3 regions of the Amycolatopsis sp. NPDC005232 genome follow, and region 2 is predicted to be linked to each of the others. Evidence: riboswitches for the same ligand, from Rfam matches in the RefSeq annotation. Region 2 holds a riboswitch; each other region holds the start of a gene.
What was found. Region 2 has a riboswitch for thiamine pyrophosphate ahead of ABZU76_RS03060 (thiamine ABC transporter substrate-binding protein). Riboswitches for the same ligand answer to the same signal wherever they lie in the genome.

Region 1: another riboswitch for thiamine pyrophosphate. It lies ahead of thiO (glycine oxidase ThiO); the one in region 2 lies ahead of ABZU76_RS03060 (thiamine ABC transporter substrate-binding protein).
Region 3: another riboswitch for thiamine pyrophosphate. It lies ahead of thiC (phosphomethylpyrimidine synthase ThiC); the one in region 2 lies ahead of ABZU76_RS03060 (thiamine ABC transporter substrate-binding protein).

The regions. Positions count from the first base shown of each region.
Region 1 is NZ_JBEXHL010000017.1:100,082-103,349, forward strand. It holds gene ABZU76_RS29730 (hypothetical protein) at 1-592, shown strand, start outside; gene thiE (thiamine phosphate synthase) at 589-1,254, opposite strand; TPP riboswitch at 1,285-1,390, shown strand; gene thiO (glycine oxidase ThiO) at 1,384-2,460, shown strand; gene thiS (sulfur carrier protein ThiS) at 2,460-2,660, shown strand; gene ABZU76_RS29750 (thiazole synthase) at 2,663-3,268, shown strand, end outside.
Region 2 is NZ_JBEXHL010000001.1:618,963-622,230, reverse strand. It holds gene ABZU76_RS03065 (iron ABC transporter permease) at 1-863, opposite strand, end outside; gene ABZU76_RS03060 (thiamine ABC transporter substrate-binding protein) at 839-1,897, opposite strand; TPP riboswitch at 1,921-2,034, opposite strand; gene ABZU76_RS03055 (4a-hydroxytetrahydrobiopterin dehydratase) at 2,068-2,355, shown strand; gene ABZU76_RS03050 (hypothetical protein) at 2,777-3,211, shown strand; gene ABZU76_RS03045 (hypothetical protein) at 3,219-3,268, opposite strand, start outside.
Region 3 is NZ_JBEXHL010000017.1:108,985-112,252, forward strand. It holds gene thiD (bifunctional hydroxymethylpyrimidine kinase/phosphomethylpyrimidine kinase) at 1-222, opposite strand, end outside; gene thiC (phosphomethylpyrimidine synthase ThiC) at 351-1,994, opposite strand; TPP riboswitch at 1,988-2,119, opposite strand; gene ABZU76_RS29800 (peptide deformylase) at 2,899-3,268, opposite strand, start outside.

The DNA.
Region 1 (3,268 bases), on a different contig from region 2:
CACGCGCGAGGCCGCGCTGAAGGCGCGCGCCGTGCTCGTGACGGCGGGGCAGCGCAAGGGGAGCAAGTCCGGGCTGTCGCCGGTGGACGACCCGGCGCAGATGCCGACCGTGCTTCTGCCGCTCGACCCGTCGGAGATGCCGACGGTGCGGATCTCGAAGCTCTCCGGGCCGGAGCAGCCGGAGCCGGAGGAATCCTTCGCCGACAAGCTGCGGAAGCTGCGCTGGCCGATCATCATCGGGACGAGCGTGGTCGCCACCGCCGTGGCCATCGGCATCTCGGTCGTGGTCGAGCTGGCCGGCGGGCCCGGGCCCGGTTTCGTCCGCCACGACCCGGGCACGAGCCAGCACCAGCAGCAGGACGAGAACACCAACCCGCCCGCGACGTCACAGAACAGCCCGCCGCCCAGCGAGACCGAGTCGAACACCCCGCCGCCCTCGACCTCGTCTTCGAGCACGTCGACCAGCGAAAGCCCGACGTCTTCAAGTAGCTCGGACAGCGCCCCGCCGCCGTCGAGCACAGGTGGGGCGCCGTCGACCACGCCGAGCGCGCCGCAGACGAAGGGCGCGCCGTCTGCGACCCCCAGTCCCTAACCGAGCTGGGACTTGAGCGCCTGCGCGGCTGCCTTCGGGTCTTCCGCGTCGGTGATCGCGCGGACCACGACGATCCGTGTCGCGCCGGCCGCCAGCACCTCCGGCAGGCGTTCCGTGTCGATGCCGCCGATCGCGAACCACGGCCGGTCGGTACCGGTTTTCGCGGTCGCGCGCACGAGGTCCAGGCCCGGCGCGTACCGGCCGGGCTTGGTCGGCGTCGGCCAGCACGGGCCGGTGCAGAAGTAGTCCACGCCGTCCTCGGCGGCCGCCGCCGTGGCCTGCTCGATCGAGTGGGTGGAGCGGCCGATCACCACGTCGTCGCCCAGGACGCGGCGCGCGAGCGGCACGGGGATGTCGTCCTGACCCAGGTGCAGCACGTCGGCGCCCACGGCGAGCGCGACGTCGGCGCGGTCGTTGACCGACAGCAGCGCACCGTGGCGCGCGCACGCTTCGGCGAGCACCTCGAGCGCCGCGATCTCCTGCGCGGCCTCGAGCGGGGCGCCGTTCGTCTTGTCCCGCAGCTGCACGATGTCGACGCCGCCGGCCAGCGCCGCGTCGATGAACTCGGCGAGGTCGCCGCGCGACGAGCGGGCGTCGGTGCACAGGTACAGCCGCGAATCGGCCAGGCGGGTGCGGATCTGTGATCCGGTCAGGGCGGGCATGGCGGGGACGTTACCCGCGCGCTACGGTGGGGTGGTCCGCACGGGAGCCCGAGGCACGGGCTGAGAGGGAGCTGCCGCTCCGACCGTGGAACCTGATCCGGGTCATGCCGGCGCAGGGAGCGTGATTCCATGAGTGAGACCCTCACCATCGTCGGCGGTGGTGTCATCGGCCTGTCCACGGCTTGGCGCGCGGCGGCCCGAGGCCATCGCGTCACGGTGGTCGATCCGGCCCCCGCGCGCGGTGCGTCCTGGGTGGCCGGCGGCATGCTCGCGCCGGTCACGGAGGCGTGGCCGGGCGAGGAGCACGTGCTCAGCCTTGGCGAGGAGTCGCTGCGGCGCTGGCCCGCGTTCGCGCGGGACCTCGCGGCGGAGGGCACGGACCCCGGGCTGGCTTCGCACGGAACGATCGTGGTCGCGTTCGACAGCGCCGACGCCGGGCATCTCGACATCCTCGCGGAGTACCTGGCCTCGCTGGGCCGCGACGTCGAACGGCTCACCGGGCGGGCGGCGCGGCGGCTCGCGCCGGGCCTGGGTGCGGTGCGCAGCGGGCTGCACGTGCCGGGCGACCTGGCTGTCGACAATCGGAAGCTGCTGACGGCGCTGCTCTCCGCGTGCGCGAAGCGGGGAGTTGAGTTCTCGGCGTCGCGGATTGCTTCGCTCGACGATGTGACCGGTCCCGTCGTGCTGGCTGCCGGCGCGTGGACGGGCAAGCTGCACCCGCTGCTGGCCGACGCCGTGCGGCCGCTCAAGGGCGAGATCCTGCGGCTGCGGCCGCGTCGGGGCTGCCTGCCGCCACCGCCGTACACGGTGCGCGCGATGGTCGAGGGCCGGCCGATCTACCTCGTGCCGCGCGCAGACGGCGAGCTGGTGCTCGGCGCGACGCAGTACGAAGCGGGCTTCGACGAGACCGTGACCGCGCGTGGAGTGCGGGAGCTGCTGGAAGGCGCCGAACGGATCCTGCCGGGCATCACGGAGTACGAGCTCGTCGAGACCGCGGCCGGGCTGCGCGCGGGAAGCCGCGACGCGCTGCCGTACATCGGGGAGCTCGGCGAAGGCGTGTACGCGGCAACAGGGCACCACCGCAACGGTCTGCTGATGGCCCCCGTGACCGCAGACGCCGTGGTCGCGTGGCTGGCCGGCGAGGCCCCACCGGACGAGATCGGGGCGGCCGCGCCCGCCCGTTTGCTGCAGAAGGAGCGAGTCTGATGGAGATCAAGGTCAACGGGAGCTGGCGCGAGTTCCCCGACGGCGCCACCGTGTCCGAGGTGCTCGACGCACTCGACGTGACCCGCCAGGGCGTGGCCGTCGCGGTGAACGGCGAGGTCGTGCGCCGGGGCGAGTGGGAGGCGTCGGTGGTGCCGAAGGGCGCGAACATCGACGTGCTGACCGCGGTGCAGGGAGGCTGACGATGGACGACGCTCTGGTCATCGGCGAACACAAGCTGTCGTCGAGGCTGATCATCGGGACCGGTGGTGCCGGGAACCTGTCGGTGCTGGAACGCGCACTGGTCGCGTCGGGCACCGAGCTGACGACGGTCGCCATGCGCAAAGCCGACGCCGACGGCGGTACCGGCGTGCTCGGCCTCGTGCGGCGCCTCGGGATCAAGCTGCTGCCCAACACCGCCGGCTGCCGCACCGCCGCGGAGGCCGTGCTGACCGCCCAGCTGGCCCGCGAGGCGCTCGACACGGACCTCATCAAGCTCGAGGTTCACGCCGACGACCGCACCCTGCTGCCCGACCCGTTCGAAACCCTGGACGCCGCGGAGCAACTGGCCGCCGACGGCTTCACCGTGCTCGCGTACACCAACGACGACCCCGTGCTCGCACTTCGGCTCGAGGAGGCGGGCTGCGCCGCCGTGATGCCGCTGGGCGCCCCGATCGGCACGGGCCTCGGCATCCGCAACCCGCACAACATCGAGCTCATCGTCGCGCGCGCCATGGTCCCCGTCATCCTCGACGCGGGCATCGGTACCGCTTCCGACGCCTGCCTCGCCATGGAACTCGGCTGCGACGCG
Region 2 (3,268 bases):
AGCAGCGCGATCACGACCGTGGCGGCACCGACCGTCCACCATTCGCCTTTTCTCGGCCGGCGAGGAGTGGACTGCTTGAGCTTCACGGAGTTCTCGCGGCGCTTTCGGGCGATCGCGCCGAGTGCGAGCGCGGCGAGGACGGCGGCGAACTGGATGAGCGACAGCGCGGCCGCTCCGGAGAGGTCCAGCAGGTCGACCGTGCGCAGGTAGATCTCGGTCTCGAGCGTGCGGTAGCGGCCGCCGCCGAGGATGAGCACCACGCCGAAACTCGTGGCGCAGAACAGGAACACGACCGCCGCGGCCGACGCGACGGCCGGGCCGAGCGCGGGCAACGTCACCGTGCGGAAGGCCCGCCACGGCGAGGCACCCAACGCGCGGGCGGCCTCCGTCGCCCGCGGGTCGAGGTGGCTCCACAGCCCGGCCACGGTCCGGGCGACCACGGCGACGTTGAAAAACGCGTTCGCCAGGACCAGCGGCAACACGCCGCCGTCGGGCCACAACGCGCGGAACGCGAGCCCGACGACCACCGTCGGCAGCACGAACGGCACCAGCACCAGCGTGCGCGCCAGCCCGACGCCGGGCAGCTTCACGCGCGCGAGCACGTATGCCACCGGCAGCCCCGCGACCACGGCGACGACCGTCGAAGCGGCGGCGCTGACCAGCGTGAACGCGGCGAGCTGCCACGTCTGCGCGTCGGCCAGGACCGTGTCCACACCACCCGCCGAGAAGCCACGGCCGAGGATCGCGACGACCGGCCAAGCGAAGAACACGACCAGGAACGCGACGGGCAGCAGGCCGAGCAGCGCCAGGCCCGCCGTGCGCGCGGTCTGCGCCTGCGTTACGCGCCCATGAGCGAGCGCCATTCACCGATCCACTTCTCACGGCCGGCCTGGATCTGGTCGGCGGGCAGAGTCGCGGGGTCCTGCGGCAGCGGCGCGGCCGCGGCCCAGCCGGCGGGCAGGTCGACGCCCTCACGGGCCGGGTAGACGTACATGTTGGCCGCGACCGTCGACTGGAACTGCTGCGAGAGCAGGAAGTCGACCACCTTCTGGGCCTGCGGGACCTGCTTGGTGTTCGCGAGGACGCCGGCGTACTCGATCTGACGGAAGCACGTGTCGAGCAGCGCCTTGGTGCGCGGCTTGCCGTCGTCGCCGATCTCGGCGGCCGGCGAGGACGCGTACGAGACCACGATCGGGCGCGGGCCCTTGCCCGAGGAGCCGGAGAAGTCCTTCGTGTAGGCCTCTTCCCAGCCGCTGTCGACCTTGACGCCGTTGGCCTTGAGCTTGGCCCAGTAGTCGTGCCAGCCCTGCTCGCCGTACTTCGCCACGGTGCCCAGCAGGAACGCCAGCCCGGGCGACGCCGTGGCGGGGCTCTCGGCGACGGTGAGGTCCTTGTACTTCGGGTCGGCGAGGTCGTCGTACGTCTTGGGTTCCGGCAGGTGCTTGCTCGCGAAGTACGCGGGGTCGATGTTGACGCAGACATCGCCGACATCGACGGCACTCAGGCGGTGCTGTGGGTCCACCGAGTACCGCTGCGGCCCGCGGTCGGCCTCGGGGCTCGTGTACGCCTGGAAGACGCCTTCGTTCAGCGCTCGCGAGGCGAACGTGTTGTCCACGCCGAACGCGACGTCGCCGATCGGGTTGGCCTTGGTGAGCACCAGCTTGTTGGTGAGCTCCCCCGCGTCGCCCGACTTGAGGATCTTGAGCTTGATCCCGGACTGGCGCTGGAACGCGTCGAGCACGTCCTGCGGCGCGACGAACGAGTCGTGGGTGACGAGTGTGACCGTCGGGGTCTGCTGGGCGTCGCCGCCCGAGCTGCCGCCGGACAGCGAGCACGCGCTCGCCAGCACCGTGACCGTGGCCAGGCCCAGCACCGTGCGTGCGGTCCGCGGAATCATCTGCCCTCCTGCACTTCGCCGTGAGCAAGGAGAGCAGGCCTCCCTGCGCCGGCATGATCCGGATTCAGGTGCGAACGGTCGCGGGTCTCGGGCACCCGCCTCTCAGCCCGGCGTACCGGACTCCCGTGGCAACCGTGCAGCGTAGCCCAAACGGGTTCACCATTGGACACATGGCGCAACTACTGAGCGACTCCGAGATTTCATCCGCCCTGACCACCGTCCCCGACTGGCAGCGCGACGGCGCCACGATCACCCGTTCGGTGACCCTGTCTTCCTTCCCGAACGCCGTGGCCTACGTCGTCCGCGTCGCCGAACTCGCCGAGGCCGCCGACCACCACCCGGACATCGACATCCGCTGGCGCACGGTGACCTTCCGCCTCTCCACCCATTCCGAAGGCGGCCTCACCTCGAAGGACTTCGCGCTCGCCGGCCAGATCGACGCCGCGCTCACCGTGTGACGCGCCCGACTGTCACGACACCTTCCGCGGTCTGACACGTCCCCCCTTCGTACGTTCCACGAGGAGGGACCCCTTTCCATGACCCAGGCAATCGTCGTCGGCACCATCGCGTTCACCCTGATGGTCGCCTCCGCCGGCGCGGTCCTGTGGCGCACTTTCCGCGCCCACCGTGATCTCGACCACAGGCCGTAACACCACCCTTGATCAGCGCGCTATCCCAGCGGAATCCGCCCGCCCCGCCCCCCGCTAGGACACGCGATGAACAACTCGCCCACCACCCTCTCGGCCACCCAGCGCGCCTGGATCACGATGTTCGCGACGGCGTTCACGCTGGCCGCTTTGGTGGTGCTCGGCCTGCTCGGCTGAGCCCCTTCTTTTTCACTTTTGGGAACACCGGACGGTTCGGTGCCGACGACTCGGCATGAACCGTTCGTCCGTCGCGTGCGCGGCAGCCGTGGTGCTCCTGGCTGCCGCGTCGTGCGCGGCGCCCGCCGCCCCACAGCCGGCGCCGGTGTCGACCTCGGCGTCGCCTCCCACCGCCCCGCAGCGGGCGCTGGTGTCGCCTCCCGCGGCTCCGCTTTCGGCGACCTCGCCGCCACCTTCACCGACGCGGGCCTCCGCACCACCCCAGTCGACCTCGACGCCACGGACCACCCGGACATCGCCCAAACCCAAGATCCGCGACACCCGCCCCGGCTGCGGCCAACGAGCCGTCAATGCCCGCAAGTTCAACCCGAGCTGCAAGGAATACCAGGGCTACCTCGACCCCGGCGGCCCCGGCCGCGGCAAAACCTCCGGCGAAACCCAGCGCGAGTGGCTGTGCGAACAGGGCCAGCTTCCGAAGAACGAATGCTGACCTCCGGTCAACTGGCGTTGGTCTGTACCAGCTCCTCCATGCGCTGGAACGCCAGTT
Region 3 (3,268 bases), on a different contig from region 2:
GCCCATGTCGCCGGCCACGGCCTTGATCTGCGCCGTGACGACGTCGACCGGGATCTCGGTGAAGCCCTGCACACCAAGCGAGTTCTGCACCGTGACGGCCGTGAGCGCGACGAGCCCGTGGACGCCGTGGGCGAAAAACGTACGCAGGTCGGCCTGCACGCCCGCACCACCGCCGGAGTCGGATCCGGCGATGGTGAGGGCGGTGCGGGGTGTTTCAGTCATGACTACTGCCTCACTGTGCCGATCATTACCAATCCGACCACAGTCACGGCCGAATGGCTCCGCTGCAACGGTTACGTGCCGTTGCGGGGTCGGCCTGCTTTTGGCCGGATTGGTAATTGCGGGTGGAGCTACTGCCCGACGACCGGGAGGTAGACCTTGTTGCCCTGCTCGCCGAACTCGGCCGACTTCTCCGCCATGCCGGCCTCAATGGCCTCCACAGTGGACAGACCGTGCTCCTCGGCGTACTTGCGTACGTCGTGGGTGATCCGCATCGAGCAGAACTTCGGGCCGCACATCGAGCAGAAGTGCGCGGTCTTCGCCGGCTCCGCGGGCAGCGTCTCGTCGTGGTACGAGCGCGCGGTGTCGGGGTCGAGTGCCAGGTTGAACTGGTCGTTCCAGCGGAACTCGAAGCGGGCCTTGGACAGTTCGTCGTCCCACTCGTGCGCGTGGGGGTGGCCCTTGGCGAGGTCGGCGGAGTGGGCGGCGATCTTGTAGGTGATCACGCCGGTCTTCACGTCGTCGCGGTTGGGCAGGCCGAGGTGCTCCTTCGGCGTGACGTAGCACAGCATCGCCGTGCCGTACCAGCCGATCTGCGCCGCGCCGATGGCCGAGGTGATGTGGTCGTACGCCGGCGCGATGTCCGTCGCGAGTGGACCGAGGGTGTAGAACGGCGCCTCGCCGGTGAGCTGCTCCTCCAGCTCCACGTTCTCCTTGATCTTGTGCATCGGCACGTGGCCGGGGCCCTCGATCATCACCTGCACGTCGTGCTCGCGCGCGATGTGCGTGAGCTCACCGAGGGTCTCGAGTTCGGCGAACTGCGCGCGGTCGTTGGCGTCGGCGATCGAGCCGGGGCGCAGGCCGTCGCCGAGGGAGAACGTGACGTCGTACTTGCGCAGGATCTCGCAGAGTTCCTCGAAGTTCGTGTACAGGAAGGATTCCTGGTGGTGCGCGAGGCACCACGCGGCCATGATCGAGCCGCCGCGGCTCACGATGCCGGTCACTCGCCGGGCGGTGAGGGGGATGTAGCGCAGCAGCACTCCAGCGTGGACGGTGACGTAGTCCACACCCTGCTCGCACTGCTCGATGATCGTGTCGCGGTAGACCTCCCACGACAGCTTCTCCGGCTCCCCGTTGACCTTCTCCAGCGCCTGGTAGATCGGCACGGTGCCCACGGGAACGGGGGAGTTGCGGACGATCCACTCGCGCGTCTCGTGGATGCGCTTGCCGGTGGACAGGTCCATGATCGTGTCGGCACCCCAGCGGGTGGCCCACACCATCTTGTCGACCTCTTCCTCCACTGAGGACCAGACGGCCGAGTTGCCCATGTTCGCGTTGATCTTCACCAGGAACTTCTTGCCGATGATCATCGGCTCGCTCTCCGGGTGCTTGCGGTTGGCGGGGATCACCGCGCGCCCGCGCGCGATCTCGTCGCGCACGAACTCGGGTGAGCACCGCTCGCGCGCGGCGATGAACTCCATCTCGCGCGTGATCACGCCCGCTTTCGCCCAGCCGAGCTGGGTGTTGTGCGCGCGGCCGTCGGCCCAGCCCGTGCGCAGCGGGTGGAGTCCATTGTGGACGTCGATCTTCGCGTCCGGGTCGGTGTACGGCCCGGACGTGTCGTACACGTCGAAGTGCTCACCGTTCGACAGGTCGATGCGCCGCGCCGGAACCCGCAGGCCCGACTCGGTGCGGTGGTAGACCTTGTGCGAACCGGTGATCGGTCCCGTGGTCACGGAAGGCGTGATGGCAGGCTCGTTCTCCAGCGTCGTCAACGACGTTCACTCCCTACGCCGGCATTACCCGGTCAGGTTCATGCGGTCGGCGGCACCGGGTGTCCACAGACAGACACCAGCCGCCCTCTCAGCCCGCCAAGGCGCGAGCTCCCGCGTTGGTTATGAGGTTGTCCCTCGACCATGCCACGGCGGATCATGCGAGCACAAGGCGGCCCCGCGTCCGGTGTGTTCTTCACCGGATCGGAGCATCCGGCCGACAGGGGTTCACGTGGCCGTCACCTGCGCCGACTTCGGGGGCATCTCGTGAGGAAGGTTCTGCTCGCCGGGCTGGTGGGCGGTGTTGGCGATGAGCGCGGTCCGGGTTCTTCCGGGTTCCGAAGCAGTCAAGAGGCCCCAGGCCACCGCGCTCCGTGGATTCCGCGCGATTTCCGCCGACTGCTCCCGCGGCCGGCGCGATTACCTGTCCACCGTGCGCACGGCTTCGTCTTCATTGACGAGCCCAGGCTCCCGATCGTGCTCACCGTCTCGCCGGCTCACAACCGCCGGAAATCGCGGCCGAGCCGCTTGTGCCCCCAGTAACTTACCTTGGGAAAGCCCCCACCCATCCTCGGGGGAACGGCCCTTGGCCAGTCTACCGCTCCCCACCGACAAAATAATCTCCGAAGCCGAGTTGTCCACAGCGAAGCCGAGTTGTGGACAACAACAGAAAACCCGCCCCCCGCAACAAAAAACCCGCCGGCGCAACACCGATCAAGGCTGCGCAGGAAAGCCTCCGGCAAAAAGAGAATCGTCATCGTTCGGTGCCTTCGTCAGACACCATGCCGGAGCAGGTCTGGGATGAGCCCCGCCGTCGTGCGCGAGCATTTCCCCGGCCGCCTACCCCGCTGAAACGACAAGTCTCCCGGCCCCAACCCGGGACCGGGAGACTCGTCGACAAAGAAACTCAGGCTTCGGCCGGCTCGTCCTTCGGCGGCAGCCAGCTCAACCCCGGCACGCCCCATTTGTTCTTCTTCAGCATCTTCTTCGCCGCCCGCGCGTGGCGGCCCACCAGGCGATCGAGGTACAGGTACCCGTCGAGGTGGTCCGTCTCGTGCTGCAGGCAGCGGGCGAAGTAGCCGGTGCCCTCGACGGTGATCGGCTCACCCGTCACGTCGAAACCGGTCACGCGCGCCCACGACGCGCGGCCGGTGGGGTAGGACTCGCCGGGGACCGAGAGGCAGCCCTCCCAGTCGTCGTCCGGGTCCGGCATGGTCTCGGGGACCTCGGACGTCTCCAGCTTGGGGTTCACCACCAGGCCGCGGTGTTCGACGCCC